Regions from separate parts of the Bradyrhizobium sp. USDA 326 genome, predicted to be linked through region 1. Evidence: predicted binding sites of a transcription regulator. Region 1 holds the regulator's gene; each other region holds the start of a gene.
What was found. The regulator PhoB, encoded in region 1, activates phosphate uptake and scavenging genes when phosphate is short. The targets are predictions, from matches to a motif close to TGTCATNNANCTGTCAT.
Positions count from the first base shown of each region.

Region 2: ugpB (sn-glycerol-3-phosphate ABC transporter substrate-binding protein UgpB) is a predicted target of PhoB. The motif match lies at 1,074-1,090, and genes of this name have one in related genera.
Region 3: ABIG06_RS05625 (YdcH family protein) is a predicted target of PhoB. The motif match lies at 1,211-1,227, and genes of this name have one in related genera.
Region 4: ABIG06_RS00375 (UDP-2,3-diacylglucosamine diphosphatase) is a predicted target of PhoB. The motif match lies at 907-923, and genes of this name have one in related genera.

Region 1 is NZ_JBMGQA010000001.1:2,111,143-2,113,340, reverse strand. Features, by position in the region: gene pstB (phosphate ABC transporter ATP-binding protein PstB) at 1-158, shown strand, start outside; gene phoU (phosphate signaling complex protein PhoU) at 170-886, shown strand; gene phoB (phosphate regulon transcriptional regulator PhoB) at 901-1,608, shown strand; gene ABIG06_RS10145 (GcrA family cell cycle regulator) at 1,836-2,198, opposite strand, start outside.
Region 2 is NZ_JBMGQA010000001.1:2,508,503-2,510,700, forward strand. Features, by position in the region: gene ABIG06_RS11950 (CaiB/BaiF CoA transferase family protein) at 1-689, shown strand, start outside; gene ugpB (sn-glycerol-3-phosphate ABC transporter substrate-binding protein UgpB) at 1,144-2,198, shown strand, end outside.
Region 3 is NZ_JBMGQA010000001.1:1,173,627-1,175,824, forward strand. Features, by position in the region: gene ABIG06_RS05620 (NAD(P)/FAD-dependent oxidoreductase) at 1-808, shown strand, start outside; gene ABIG06_RS05625 (YdcH family protein) at 946-1,125, opposite strand; gene ABIG06_RS05630 (YdcH family protein) at 1,455-1,661, shown strand; gene ABIG06_RS05635 (hypothetical protein) at 1,790-2,008, shown strand; gene ABIG06_RS05640 (hypothetical protein) at 2,031-2,198, shown strand, end outside.
Region 4 is NZ_JBMGQA010000001.1:88,077-90,274, forward strand. Features, by position in the region: gene ABIG06_RS00370 (glycosyltransferase family 4 protein) at 1-43, opposite strand, end outside; gene ABIG06_RS00375 (UDP-2,3-diacylglucosamine diphosphatase) at 71-883, opposite strand; gene thiD (bifunctional hydroxymethylpyrimidine kinase/phosphomethylpyrimidine kinase) at 1,225-2,025, opposite strand; gene ABIG06_RS00385 (Lrp/AsnC ligand binding domain-containing protein) at 2,154-2,198, shown strand, end outside.

The DNA of each region.
Region 1 (2,198 bases):
CGATCGTCACCCACAACATGCAGCAGGCGGCCCGCGTCTCCGACAAGACCGCCTTCATGTATCTCGGCGAGTTGATCGAGTTCGACGACACCAGCAAGATCTTCACGTCGCCGAGCGACCGGCGCACGCAGGATTACATCACCGGCCGGTTCGGCTGAGGAGACGGAACATGGGTTCTGAACATACCGCAAAGGCTTTCGACACCGACCTGCAGGAGCTCACCCGCCTGGTCGCCGAGATGGGCGGGATCGCCGAGCGCATGATCGTCGATTCCGTCGACGCGCTGATCCGCCGCGACGTCACGCTCGGTCAGCGCGTCGTCACCACCGACGCCGAGCTCGACATGCTGCAGAAGCGCATCGAGGAGCGCGCCGTGCTCACCATCGCCCGCCGCCAGCCGATGGCCGTTGATCTGCGCGAGATCGTCGGCGCCATGCGCGTCGCGACCGATCTCGAGCGCATCGGCGATCTCGCCAAGAACATGGGCAAGCGCGTCGCAGCGCTGGAGACGGATTTCCATCCGCTGAAACTGTTCCGCGGCCTGGAGCACATGACCGACCTCGTGCAGCAGCAGGTCAAGTCGGTGCTGGACGCCTATGCCGCGCACGATCTGCCGGCGGCGATGGCGGTGTGGAAAGGCGACGAGGAAGTCGACGCCATCTGCACCTCGCTGTTCCGCGAACTCCTGACCTACATGATGGAGGATCCGCGCAACATCTCGTTCTGCATCCATTTGATGTTCTGTGCCAAGAACATCGAGCGGATCGGTGACCACGCCACCAACATCGCCGAGACCGTGTTCTACATGATCGAAGGCCAGGCGATCACCGACAAGCGGCCGAAGGGCGACATGACGACCTTCGCCACGACGGTGCCGAATACCTAAGGAGCGACGACAACATGGGCGCACGCATCATGGTGGTTGAGGACGAGGAAGCTCTCACCGAGCTTCTCCGCTACAACCTCGAAGGCGACGGCTATGACGTCGAGACGGTGATGCGCGGCGATGACGCCGACACCCGCCTCAAGGAGCACATTCCCGATCTGATCGTGCTCGACTGGATGCTGCCGGGCCTGTCGGGCATCGAGCTATGCCGGCGGCTGCGCACCCGTCCCGAAACCAAGCAGCTGCCGATCATCATGCTCACCGCGCGCGGCGAGGAGAGCGAGCGGGTGCGGGGACTTGCGACCGGTGCCGACGATTACATCGTCAAGCCGTTCTCGGTGCCGGAGCTGCTCGCGCGCGTGAAGGGTCTGCTCAGGCGCGCCAGCCCCGAGCGGCTCGCCACCGTGCTCGCCTACGGCGACATCGAGCTCGATCGCGACAAGCGCCGCGTGGCGCGCTCGGGCCGGCCGATCGATCTCGGCCCGACCGAATATCGCCTGCTGGAGTTCTTCCTGGAGCATCCCGGCCGCGTGTTCTCGCGCGAGCAGCTGCTCGACAGCGTCTGGGGCCGCGACATCTACATCGACGAGCGCACTGTCGACGTCCACATCGGCCGCCTGCGCAAGCTGCTCAATCTCGGCCGTGAGCAGGATCCGATCCGCACCGTCCGTGGCGCCGGCTATGCGCTGGACGATCGGTTCGCGAAGGCGGAGCAGACGTAAAGCTCTGAACTAGCGAGCCGCGGCAACAATCTTGGTCGTCACCCCGGGGCGCGCGTAGCGTGAGCCCGGGATCCATAATCACAGGGCTTTGTTTGGCGAAGACTCGGAGTGACCATCTCGCGCAATCACTGCGCCCTGTGGTTATTGATCCCCCGCCTCCGCGGGGACGACACCGAGTAAGCCGAGCCGTCAGCGTGTGACGGCTGCAGTCAGCTAAATCCGCAAACTCACCGCGTGCCCGGCTTCGCCGGTGCGCGCCGCCGATCCGCTGCAGGCTGATACGCCACGCGCGAATGCTGGGCGCAGTAGGGCAGGCCCGAGAGCGCCTTGCCGCCGCAGAAGAAGAAATCCGGGCTGGAGGGATCGCCGACCGGCCAGTGGCACGTCGCCTCGTTCAATTCCAGCAGCGACAGCCGCTGGCTCATCGGCACCACGTTGTCGTAGGTGACGGGTTCGGCCTCCACCTCGACCTCGAAGGCCTGCGCCAGTGCGGTGTTGCCGCGGGCGACGGGGCGGGTCACCCGCATCATGTGCTGCGCAGGCCGGGCCTTGCGCGGCCGGGGCGCTGCCGATGAAGGGCTCTTGGCGCG
Region 2 (2,198 bases), 400 kb from region 1:
ACATCACCACCGGACTTTATGCCGCGATCGGCATCCTGATGGCGCTGTCGGAGCGGCAGCGCTCCGGCAAGGGCCAGTTCCTGGAAACGACCCTGTACGAGACCGGTCTTGCCATCATGCATCCGCACACCGCGAACTATTTCATGCATGGCAAGCCGCCTGGTCTCACCGGCAACGAGCACCCCAACCTCGTGCCCTACGCGATCTTCCCGACCAAGACCGACGACATCTTCATCGGCGTCGGCAATGACGGCACCTTCCGCAAGCTGGCCAAGGAGATCGGCAAGCCCGAGCTCGGCACCGACCCGCGCTTTGCCCGCAACAAGGACCGCATCGCCAATCGCGAGCTGCTGCGCGCCGAGCTTGCCGCGGTGTTCAGCCAGCACGAGGCCGAGCCGCTGTGCAATCGCCTGCTCGCGGCAGGACTGCCCGCTGGCCCGGTGCAGAAGATCGACCAGGCGTTGACCAACCCGCACACGCTCTACCGCGGCGATATTATCGAGAAGGACTGGTACAAGGGCGTGGCGTCACCGATCCGGCTCGATCGCTCAAAGCCGAGCCTGCGCCGTCTGCCGCCGAAATTCAGCCAGCACGCGGCGGAGGTGCTCGGCGAGTTCGGCTACTCCAAGGCCGAGATCGACGCGATGGTCCAGAAGGGCACGGTCTGCGGCCCCGAGCGCAAGCGCTGAGATAAGACACAGATCGAGCGGCAGCGCCCAGGTGCGCTCCCTCCCCGCTTGCGGGAGAGGGCTGGGGAGAGGGTGTCTCCGCAATGGGACTACCCCCAAGGGGAGAAAGCCCTCACCCGCGCCTTCGGCGCGACCTCTCCCGCATCCGCCTTCGCCAAGGCTTCGGTGGACAAGAGCGGCGGAGGTTAAGAGAGCCCGGAGCTGCGTCCATTCCGCCCAACGTCATTCGGCGCTGACGGCGCTCACCTTCCCACATTCACCCATGCCGCACTGCGGCGCGCGTACGCCTGTGCAGCGCGAACGGCTGCGGCTGTCGCTGCGTATTCGCCTATTTGACGGCTTCCCTTTTCCAGCGCTTGCCGCTTTCGTTTCGGCCGCTTACACAGTCATGTGAACGTCATATGGCGCTGCTAGCGCAAGCGCTTCTTTAGTGACGGGCAAGGGAGGATTCTTGATGGCTCTTCGACATTTTGGTGCGGCTGCCGCATTTGCACTCACGGTCGGCTTGTCGGCTTCGCCGGCGCTGGCCGTGACCGAGATCCAGTGGTGGCACGCGATGACCGGCGCCAACAACGACGTCATCGTCAAGCTCGCCAACGACTTCAACGCCGCGCAGAGCGACTACAAGGTGATCCCGACCTACAAGGGCAACTACGCCGACACGATGAACGCCGGCATCGCGGCGTTCCGCGCCGGCAACGCCCCGCACATCATGCAGGTGTTCGAGGTCGGCACCGCCACCATGATGGCCGCGACCGGCGCCGTGAAGCCGGTCTACAAGCTGATGGCCGAGACCGGCGAGAAGTTCGACCCCAAGGCCTATCTGCCCGCGATCACCGGCTACTATTCGACCTCGAAGGGCGAGATGCTGTCCTTCCCCTTCAACTCGTCGTCGACCGTGATGTGGGTCAACCTCGACGAGCTGAAGAAGGCGAATGTCACGATCCCGAAGACCTGGCCTGAAGTGTTCGACGCCGCCAAGAAGCTGCACGACAACGGCCATCCCACCTGCGGCTTCTCCAACTCCTGGGTCACCTGGGTCAATCTCGAGCAGCTCTCCGCCTGGCACAACGTGCCGCTGGCCAGCAAGGCCAACGGCCTCGACGGCTTCGACACCGTGCTGCAGTTCAACGGACCGCTCCAGGTCAAGCACCTCGAGAAGCTGGTCGAGCTCCAGAAGGACAAGACCTACGATTATGCCGGCCGCACCAACACCGGCGAAGGCCGCTTCACGTCAGGCGAATGCCCACTCTACCTGACCTCGTCGGCCTTCTTCGGTAACGTCAAGGCGCAGGCCAAGTTCAACTTCACCGCGGTGCCGATGCCCTATTATCCCGACGTGAAGGGCGCGCCGCAGAACTCGATCATCGGCGGCGCTTCGCTCTGGGTGATGGGCGGCAAGCCGGCCGACGACTACAAGGGCGTCGCGAAATTCCTTTCCTTCCTGTCGGACACCGATCGCCAGGTCTACATCCACAAGGCATCGGGCTATCTGCCGATCACCAAGGC
Region 3 (2,198 bases), 940 kb from region 1:
GCATGCCGAGGCCAATGGCGTGCTCGACATGCAGCTGCTCGCGGGCGAGGCCGCGCGGGCGCTGGAGCCGGCGCTCGCCTGCGATGCTGCGCTGCTGTCACCGTCAACGGGCATCATCGACAGCCACGCCTACATGCTTTCGCTGCGCGGCGAGGCCGAGGATGCCGGTGCGGCCTTCGCGTTTCACACCCCGCTGATCCGCGCCAAGGCGACTGCCGGCGTCATCGAGGTCGAGGCCGGCGGCGAGGCGCCGATGACGCTGCAATGCAGCCTCCTTGTCAACGCCGCGGGGCTGTCGGCGACGAATGTCGCGCGCAACATCGACGGCATGCCGCTGGACCGGATTCCCCCGGCCTATCTCGCCAAGGGAAATTACTTCAGCTGCAACGCCAAGGCGCCGTTCTCGCGCCTGATCTATCCGGTGCCCGAGCCGGGCGGGCTAGGTGTCCATCTGACGCTGGACATGGCAGGGCAGGCACGTTTCGGGCCCGACGTCGAATGGATCGAGACGATCAACTACGAGGTCGATCCTTCACGCGCCGAGCGCTTCTATCCGGCGATCCGCAAATACTGGCCGACGCTGCCCGATGGCGCGCTGATGCCGAGCTATTCGGGCATCCGCCCGAAGATCGTGCCGCCGGCCGTGGCCACACAGGACTTCTTGATGCAGGGCCCGCGCGATCACGGCGTTGCAGGCCTGATCAATCTGTTCGGTATCGAATCCCCGGGATTGACGTCGTCGCTCGCGATCGCCGATCACGTCGCCGAGCTCGCGGACATCCAGAACGCTATCGAGCGAGGTGAATAGCGGTTCGCGTCGAGAAACGACGTCCCGGCAGAGCTGGCGCCAGGCAAACATCTTGCGCCATCTTGCAGCAGGGATGAGCACGAACGCTCTCATCCCTGCGTAAGGATGTGATCAACTCTACGGTGTTACGGGGGTGGTTAGTGGAGCGTGTCGCCGTGCTTCAGACGCTCGATCTGGTCCTTGACCATCAACTTCCGGCGCTTCAACTCAACAATTTGCAGGTCGTCTGTTGAAAGGTGCACGAGAGCTTCATGCAATTCGCTTTCGAGAAGTTTGTGCTTCCGCTCCAATTCAACAAGATGTGCCTGAATTGTCATTCGAAACCTCCTCGGTAGGTTGAACCTTAGGATTCGATCCGGACAAGCAAGTCTACATCACCGATTCGTCCTGTCGATGGGTATCCGTCGTCGCAGTGTCATTTTTGAAAGTTCATATGTAACGAAGCGTGACTAAGGGAACCGCGCGCGAAAGATCCATGATATCAATGCGCCTGCGCAACGCCGCGTCCGCCTGCAGAAATATGTTGCGGGAGACCGGCGCGCGAGGATCGCAGATCGCTTGCGATCGCGCGGCGCAAGGACGATAATTTCCACAAGGCATCCACAGCCTTTAATCTCACGCTTATCGGTTTTCGGCCACCGCAGACATGACCAATGAAGACGAGCGTGAGCTCGAAGCCGAGCTCACCCGGTTGCAGCAGGAACACCGAGATCTGGACGCCGCGATCGATGCACTGCATCAATCGCCCGCCCCCGACCTATTGCGGTTACAGCGGTTGAAGAAGCGCAAGCTCTTGTTGCGTGATCGCATCGCGTTCATCGAAGACCAGATTACCCCCGACATCATCGCCTGATCCGTGAGCCGGCCTGCGCCGCGGCTCGCCCACATGAATCCGCTTGACTCAAATAGAACAAAAGAGGAACATTCCGGAGCGCCCAATTCTCCGAAAACGCCAATGCTCACCGCACGAGGACAACGCAGATGTCGGCAACGCCCCTTCTCGACAACAGCCATTATGAACAGGCTTGCGATCAGGCGATCGCGATGTGCGACGGCAATCTGCGCAGCACCATCAAGGCGCTGATCATGGCCAATGAATATCTGGAAGCCGAGCTGGAGGAATTGCAGGCGGCGATTTCCGCCGGCTGCATTCCTGAGACCTCGCGCAGCAAGATGCGGAGCAAGAGCAGCGCCGCCTGATTTTCAAAACTGGAGCAACGCCATGTCGGATGTGACCTACTACGTTGCAATGCCCTTCTTGATCGACGCCGACGGCTCGCCGGTCGCGGGCACTGCCGAGGAGTGCCAGACCTCGACCGCCGCGTTGCGGCGCGCCGAGATATTGGCCCACGGTGCCGGCCATGTCGGCGCGGTCGCGTTCAGCCGCAGC
Region 4 (2,198 bases), 2.0 Mb from region 1:
TAACTTGCGGGTGCCAGGCGTCGGTCGCGACCAGGATGCGCATCATGCGGCTCTTGTCATGCAGCTCTTGTCATGCAGCTCTTGCCGCGACCTGCGGGACGGCTGCCGGCCTTTGCAAATGATCCGCCCAGGTGATGATCTCGAAATGGCCGTCGTCATGCTCGACCAGGGCCGTGCAGCTCTCGACCCAGTCGCCGCAATTCATGTAGCGGATGCCGGCCTCGTCGCGGATCACGGCGTAGTGGATGTGGCCGCAGATCACGCCGTCGGCATCGTGGCGCCGCGCCTCGGCGGCGAGCGCCTGCTCGAACGCGCCGATATAGTTGACGGCGTTCTTGACCTTCTGCTTGGCCCATTGCGACAGCGACCAGTAGGGCACGCCGAACAGGCGGCGGAAGAAGTTGACGAGGCGATTCATCTGGATCGCGAAGTCGTAGGCCTTGTCGCCGAGATGGGCGAGCCAGCGCGCGTTCTGCACCACGAGATCGAAGATGTCGCCGTGGATGACGAGATAGCGCTTGCCGTCGGTGCCGGTGTGAACTGTGTTCTCGACGACGTCGATGCCGCCGAAATGCGTGCCGTAATAGTTGCGCAGGAACTCGTCGTGATTGCCGGGGATGTAGATGATCTTGGCGCCCTTGCGCGCCTTGCGCAACAGCTTCTGGACGAGGTCGTTGTGCGATTGCGGCCAGTGCCAGCTCGATTTCAGCGCCCAGCCGTCGACGATGTCGCCGACGAGATAGATCGTGTCGGCATCGTGGTAGCGCAGGAAGTCGAGCAGGAGATCGGCTTGAGAACCGCGGGCTCCGAGATGAACGTCGGAGATGAACAAGGTGCGAAAGCGCCGCTCCGGGCTCTCGTCGCTCACAGCGTAACTTCCCATGCGCCAGCCTGTAACAATGTCCCGTGACAGGGGGATGACCGATTGAACCTTGAGGCACCTCAGCTACGAATCAAACTTCGCCTCGCCCTCCCCGCGAATATCAGTCGCATGCGACAATCAGGCGACATGGCGCCGCAGGGGGGCTCAAATACGGATTGCCGCTGGCAACCCAGGAGGTCGGTGCGCTCCTCCCCCGCATGCGGGGGAGGGTTGGGGAGAGGGTGTTTCCCCGGTGGGATTCGCCATGAGGAGAAAGCCCTCACCCGTCGCGCGGGATGATGCTTCGCATCGCTCGGACGCGCCGACCTCTCCCGCAAGCGGGAGAGGTGAACGAGCCCGTGTCAGTAGAACCTGTGGAAATGATGGATCGGCCCATGGCCGTGGCCGACGCTGAAACGGTCGGCGGCGGCGATCGCGGCGCTGATCCAGGCCTTGGCATTGCGCACGGCGTTTTCCAGGTTCTCGCCCCTGGCCAGTCCCGCCGCGATCGCCGAGGACAGTGAGCAGCCGGTGCCATGGGTGTTGCGGGTGGCGATGCGCGGCGCCGCGAGCGCGATCCTGCTGTCCGCATCGACCAGATAGTCGATGCTCTCGGCACCCTCGCCGTGCCCGCCCTTGACCAGGACGGCGCCGCAGCCGAGCGCCAGCAGGCGGCGCCCCTGGCTTTCGATCTCGGCCTCGCTTGCCGCGACCGGCTCGTCGAGCAGAGCCGCGGCCTCCGGCAGGTTCGGCGTGATCACGGCGGCCAGCGGTATCAGCCTGGTGCGCAGGGCGTCGACGGCCTCAGAGGCCAGCAGGCGGTCGCCGGAGGTCGCGACCATGACGGGATCGAGCACGACGTGCCGGGGCGACCAGCGCGAGAGCGCGGTCGCGATGGCATCGATGCTGGCGGCCTGGGCCACCATGCCGATCTTCACCGCGCCGATGTCCAGGTCGGAGAACACCGCGTCGATCTGCTCGGCGACGAACCCGGCGGGCACCGCGTGGATGCCGGTGACGCCGCGCGTGTTCTGCGCCGTCAGCGCCGTGATCACGGAGGCGCCGTAGACGCCGAGCGCGGCAAAGGTCTTCAGGTCCGCCTGGATGCCCGCGCCGCCGCTCGAATCGGAGCCGGCGATGGTGAGTGCGACCGGGGTCGTCATGACGATTTTCCGCGTTTTCGAGCCATGTGCCGTCTTAGCAAGCTCGCGCCGAACCCAGCAAGTTCGCTTGCTAAATCCGGCCGGTTTTGGCCTATTAGCCGGAAGAATACGCTTTCGGAGTGCCCGCGATGGTTCCTTTCTTCGTCCAGATCAAATGCAAGCTCGGCCAGTCC